2 regions of the Geotoga petraea genome follow, and region 1 is predicted to be linked to the other one. Evidence: riboswitches for the same ligand, from Rfam matches in the RefSeq annotation. Region 1 holds a riboswitch; the other holds the start of a gene.
The links. Region 1 has a riboswitch for lysine ahead of BLS00_RS02290 (Na+/H+ antiporter NhaC family protein). Riboswitches for the same ligand answer to the same signal wherever they lie in the genome.
Positions count from the first base shown of each region.

Region 2: linked by a shared signal. The riboswitch ahead of BLS00_RS07040 (aspartate-semialdehyde dehydrogenase) and the one ahead of BLS00_RS02290 (Na+/H+ antiporter NhaC family protein) in region 1 are both predicted to bind lysine.

Region 1 is NZ_FMYV01000001.1:466,232-469,442, reverse strand. Features, by position in the region: gene BLS00_RS02300 (DUF4438 domain-containing protein) at 1-545, shown strand, start outside; gene BLS00_RS02295 (MBL fold metallo-hydrolase) at 618-1,535, opposite strand; lysine riboswitch at 1,682-1,853, shown strand; gene BLS00_RS02290 (Na+/H+ antiporter NhaC family protein) at 1,929-3,211, shown strand, end outside.
Region 2 is NZ_FMYV01000005.1:125,386-128,596, reverse strand. Features, by position in the region: gene BLS00_RS07045 (5'-nucleotidase C-terminal domain-containing protein) at 1-1,462, shown strand, start outside; lysine riboswitch at 1,530-1,699, shown strand; gene BLS00_RS07040 (aspartate-semialdehyde dehydrogenase) at 1,770-2,741, shown strand; gene lysA (diaminopimelate decarboxylase) at 2,738-3,211, shown strand, end outside.

The sequences.
Region 1 (3,211 bases):
CCCATGGTGGAATTGAACATACTTTAATTGACTTTGATAAAGAAGAAATGTTTTTGATGGCTATTGATGATAAGATATTAGTTAGATCTTTTGGTCAAGGACTGCGTTTGACAGATTACTACCCTGAAATAAAAGTCATGAATGTAGATCCGGGTTTATTTGAAAATATCCCAATAGAAGAAAAAGATGGTAAATTAATTGTTCCTGTAGCTTGTAAAGTGCCTGCACATTTAATGGGATCAGGTGTTGGAAGCGCTAGTGCTTATAACGGAGATTATGACATTATGACTTCTGATGAAGAAGAGATAAAAAGGCTTGGTATAGATAAATTGAATTTCGGTGATTTAGTAATGATAGAAAACCATGATAATTCTTATGGTAGGACTTATTTGAAAGGTGCTGTTTCTATAGGGGTTATTGTACATTCCAATTGTATAAAAGCGGGCCATGGCCCGGGTGTTACAACTATTATGACAAGTAAAAAATCTTTAATAGAAGCTAAAATTGATTCTGAATCTAATATAAAAAAATACGTTAAAGTATAAAAAAGAAGGGATAAATTCCCTTCTTTTTTTATTATTTATGTATAGCCATTGAAAGCTAAAAATGTAGATTTTTTATACCTTTTCTTTTAATTTTTTCTCTAACTTGTCTTTATCTATAGAAGCTATCATTTCTACTGTGCTATCGTATTTAGATTTATCTATTTTCATTTCTTTGTATAATTCTTCTCTAAATCTATCACCATCAAAGTTGTTATTGGAATTTTTCAAAATATTTTCATATTTCAATATCATCACATTATTTCTGTTGAACTTGTCTAATGTTTCAATATCTGGATAATTTTTTAATATTTTTTCTGGGGTTTTTTTATTGTCTATTACCGCTTTTACATATTGTAGATTCACATTGACCATTTCTTCAGAAGCTATATAAGAATGTGTGGTTACATAGGTATTCGCATTCATTGTTAAAATGTACTCTAAAGAGTTTCTAAATGCATCTAAGTCTTTATCCAACAACATTGGGATTGGTTCTTCAACCAAATCACCAACAAAAACTATTTTTTCTTTTTTGTCATAACAAATTGCATGTCCAGAAGTGTGACCTGGAGCGTATATGAACTCTACACCTTCATCTTCAAAAGAGAGTTTTTTATCAAATGTTATGTCGGGATATTTTATTTTTATTTTGCCTTCAACAAATTTTGAATTTTCTTTTAACTCTTTTTCAGCATTTTCAATCATATTATCCCTTGCTTTTGAATGAGAGACTATGATTGAATCTTCAAAAAAATCATTACCCCAAATATGATCCCAGTGATAATGAGAATTAAAAATAATCAACTGTTTATTTTTCAATTCTTCTTCTATATAATCTTTTACTAAACTCATGGGCTTAGAACCCGTTTGAGTATCACATAAGAAAAAATATTTCTCTCCTTTGATCAAATAAACTATTGTTTGGCCTAATGTTGTTTCCCCGTCTTCAAAATCAAACATTAAACCCCTACTACCTATTTCAGTAACTTTCATAATCTCACCTCTTTTAAGCATCATAACATCTTATTATACCTAACAAAGAGATATAATTGCAAGGATATTTTTTGTTTATTTTTACATATAATTAAATATTATAAGAACTTATTATGATATACTATTTTCGATTAAGTGAATATTTTTGTCAAAACGGAGGCTGCAGCTTTAATTAGTAATCTTTTCTTTATTTTTGAGGAAATTGAAAGATGAAAGGTAAAGTTGCCGAAGAAAATAGCAACCTCAATTGTTGTTTTCTGGGCGTAGGGATAATATCTTTACGACTGTCACATTATAATGTGGAGTGCCGTTTGCCACACAATAAAAAATATTGTGCGCTTCTCCACCGAGAAGCGCATTTTTTTATTAATCTAAATATGAGGAGTTGTTTTTATGGATTATGGAATTTGGTCATTATTACCACCATTAGTTGCAATTGGATTGGCATTCTTAACAAAAAAAGTTTTAATTTCTCTTTTTGCTGGAATTGTAACTGGTGCATTGATAGTAACTCAGGGGCATATTTGGGAGGCAGCTGTTAAAATAGTCAATTTGATTTGGGAAAATGTTGAGTTTTCAAATTTAAGATCTTTAGAATCTTTTAATGAAAGCTGGAATTTATTCATTCTATTATTTTTAGTAATTCTCGGTTTTATGGTAGCGTTAATATCAAGAGCTGGCGGTGCAGTTGCTTACGGAAACTGGGCATCAAAAAAAATTAAAACTAGAAAAGGAGCTTCTTTTTCTACATTTATTCTTGGTGTTTTGATATTTTTAGATGATTACTTTAATTCATTAACAGTTGGTACTGTTATGAAACCAGTTACTGATAAATACAATGTTTCAAGGGCAAAATTGGCTTATATTATAGATTCTACTGCTGCTCCAATATGCATATTAGCACCCATTTCAAGTTGGGTAGCAGAAGTTATTTCACAATTAACGCAATCTGGAGTTGGCTCCGGAGTTTTAGCTAATTTAAATCCTTATAATGTATTTTTATCATCAATTTTCTTTAATTCATATGCTATATTAACAATATTTATGGTTATTATGATTATTTGGAAAAACTATGATTATGGTCCTATGTATGAACATGAATTTATAGCTGTTTCAGAGGGAGATTTATTCAATTCAGATAAAAAAGTAGCAAACAACATACAAAACGATGTTGAACCTGATTCAAAAGGAAAGGTAATTGATTTAGTTTTACCTATTGTAATTTTGATCTTTTCAATAATAATGTTTATGTTATACACAGGCGGTTATGCTCTCTTCGGTGGAGAAAATAACTTGGCAGTTGCTTTTGAAAATATGAATTCTGCTTTTGCACTCTTTTGGGGTGGGGTGATTACTTTGATTTTTACATTATCTTGGTTTACTATAAGAAAAACCATTAACCTAAAAGAGATTCCAGAATTGGCTTGGAAAGGGTTTAAAATGATGCTTCCTGCATTAGAAATACTTATTCTTGCTTGGACTATTGGGGCAATTATAAGGGGTGATCTAAAGACTGGAGAGTATTTAGTTAGCTTAGCAAGTGATAATTTCCCTATAGAAATAATGCCGGCTCTTTTCTTTTTAACTGCAGCAATTGTTTCTTTTTCAACTGGTACAAGCTGGGGAACCTTTGGTATTTTAATCCCTATTGCAGTGCCTATGGCTGCAAGCACTGG
Region 2 (3,211 bases), on a different contig from region 1:
AGAAGAAGATATTCTTATAAATTTGGGTGATACTTTTTCAAAAAATAGCGACAAAGAAATGGTAAACGCTATTTTTGAATCTTTTGAAGATCTAAACTACGATTTGTGGATAACTTCTAAAAATGATTTTAATGTTATAAAAGGTTTTGATTTAAAATTAGATTTATTGTTAACCCCACATGCTACAAAATCTTTTAAAAACATTGTTTTTGGAAATGAAGTAGAAGAGATTATCTCTTCGGAAGATATTCAAATTTTAGTTGAAAGGTTTGAGGACAAAAATAGATTCATTATAAATAACAAGTATACTGATTCATCAAGAGAATTTATTATAAATAACTCTTCTGAAACACTTTTTAATATATATTACAACATAAAAAAAGATGAAGCAACAATTAACAAGATCCCTGTAAAAAATGACGATAGAGTTATACTACCATTACATAGAATAGAAGAAATTTTTATTCAATATCATGAAAATTCTTTAGAGAGCTTAACGAAAATTATAGGGGAAGTTGTTAATCAAGACTTTTTTTATGAAAAAGGGTTAGATCAAATAGATAGTTATTGGTTAAAACCAACAAAAATTACCGATTTTATCAATGAAGTTCAGCTATACTATGCAAATCAAATCTTTGAAAAAGAAATAAAAATATCTTCAACCCCTATATATACTGAAAATTTAGAAATAAATAACGAGATATCTAAAAGGTACATAAACAAATTCTACCCAAAGAAAAATACTTTATATATAGTTGAAATGACTGGTAAACAGCTAAAAGATTATTTAGAATGGTCTGTTGAATTTTACGACACCTATAAAAAAGAGCATTTAACAATAACTCGCTCAAGTAAAGATCATGAGCTTTACGATATTTTCAAAGGAATAAATTATAGAATAGATATTAGTAAAGAATATGGAAACAGAATTGTAGATTTGACAGATTATGGAAGCAACACTATATATGATCAAGAAAAATACTTATTGGTTACTAATTCAGAAAGAGCAGAAAACGAATTTAGTAAGAATGGAGAAATATTCACTGAAGAATTACCTAAGGTGGTTTTGAGCTCTAAAGATGTTGAAAAATACAAAAATTATTATATACCAGATTTTATAGAGGATTATATAATAAACGTTAAAAATGGTATATTAAAAGAGTTCCCAGATCAAAATTGGGAAATCATTGGAACAAACTGGAATAAGATTCACAGAATTAAAGCGGAAAAGATATTCAATGATGGCAGCTTAACTATAGACAACACAGTACCTTTAACTTACAATGATATAAAAGATATGGCAGAACAAATTACTCTGAAATATTCTGTAGAGTCTGGTGATTGGCTTTTAAAGATATCAAGAATATACGGGGTAGATTATAAGTCTATTGCTGAGAAAAACAACATAGAAAATCCTGATTTGATATTTCCAAACCAAGTGTTTGTAATTCCAGAAAATTGAATTTTAACAATAAGTTTATTTTTAGTTAATTTTAAAATGTTATTTTAAATATAAGTAAATAGTTAGTATTACGAACGGAGGCGCAACTGAAAAGAGTAACATATCTGAGCTTGAGGAAGCTATGAAGATATGTGAAAGGTAAAGTTGCCGAAGGAAAGAGAAACTCAAAACTCTTTTCTGGGAGTACAGATAATACCTGTACTACTGTCACGTTTTACGTGGAGAGCCGTCAAAATGATAATAAATATAATTTATTATAAACTCTCCTTTTTAATAGGGGAGTTTTTTATTTTTCGGAGGTGTAACTATGAAAGTAGCAGTAGTAGGTGCAACAGGAGAAGTTGGTAGAAAAATAGTAGATGAGTTATCAGATCTGAATTTAAAGGACTTAGATTTGTATGCAAGCAAAAAAAGTGAGGGAGAAATTCTTGAATACAATGATAGAGAATTAGTAGTTAAAGAACTGAAAGAAGAATCCATGAAAAAAGAATATGATTATGTTCTTTTTTCGGCTGGTGGAGACATATCAAGTCGCTTTGCTCCAATTGCTGCAGATAGCGGTAGCGTGGTTATAGATAATTCATCAGCATTTAGGATGGAAAAGGAAATCCCTCTGGTTGTACCAGAGATAAACAGTCATAAGTTAAAAGGTTATGGAGGGATTATAGCAAACCCAAACTGTTCGACAATTCAAATGCTTTTGGCTTTGAATAACGTTCAGAGAGAGTTAAAAATAGAGGAAATCAATGTTTCTACTTACCAAGCTGTATCTGGAGCTGGAAACAAAGGAATTCAAGAATTAATTTCTCAAGAAAAAGGACACAAAGTTTCAAAACATTTTGAAAAGGAAATTCATAGAAACGTAATTCCAAAAATTGGTGATTATGAAGAAAATGGATTCACAACAGAAGAAATGAAAATGGTTAATGAAACTATAAAAATATACGAAGACGATGAAATAATAGTCATTCCAACCGCAGTTAGAGTTCCGGTAGTTTATGGTCATTCAGAATCCATAACTTTTAAGACAAAAAAAAGTACAAATATTCAATTAGTTGAGGATTTAATAGCAAATTCAGAAAATGTTGTGTTTAATAATGAAATTATAACTCCACTGGAAATTGAAAACGATAAAATGACTTATGTATCACGGTTGAGACAGTTAAACGAAAGAACATTTTTAATTTGGGTCATGGCGAACAACGTTAGAGTTGGTGCAGCAACAAATGCTGTAAGAATAATGAAAAAACACATTGAAATAAATGGAGTAGATTTATGAAAGATGTAAGCATCCCAAAAGATGTTCTGTCTGAAATAGCAAATAAAAATGGAACACCTTTCAACATTTACGATGAAAGTACTATATTAAGTAAAATAGATAAGCTAAAAAATGCTTTTGTTTGGGCTGATTACAAGCAATTTTTTGCCATTAAAGCGAATCCTAACCCACACATACTAAAAATAATGAAAGAAAATAAATGTGGAGTCGACGCAGCATCTATTAATGAGATAAAATTAGCAATAGATTCAGGGTTTGAAGGTAAAGACATCATGTTCACTTCAAACCTTACAACATTGGAAGAATACGAATTTGCAATTAAAAACAACTGTATAATAAATATCGATTGGTATGAAGATATTTTTGAACTTTTTGAAAAAAAGATGACCCCAAAAAAAATAAGTTTTAGATTAAATCCAGGTGGCGTTAAAAACAAGATAATAGGAGATTCTACAGAATCAAAATTTGGA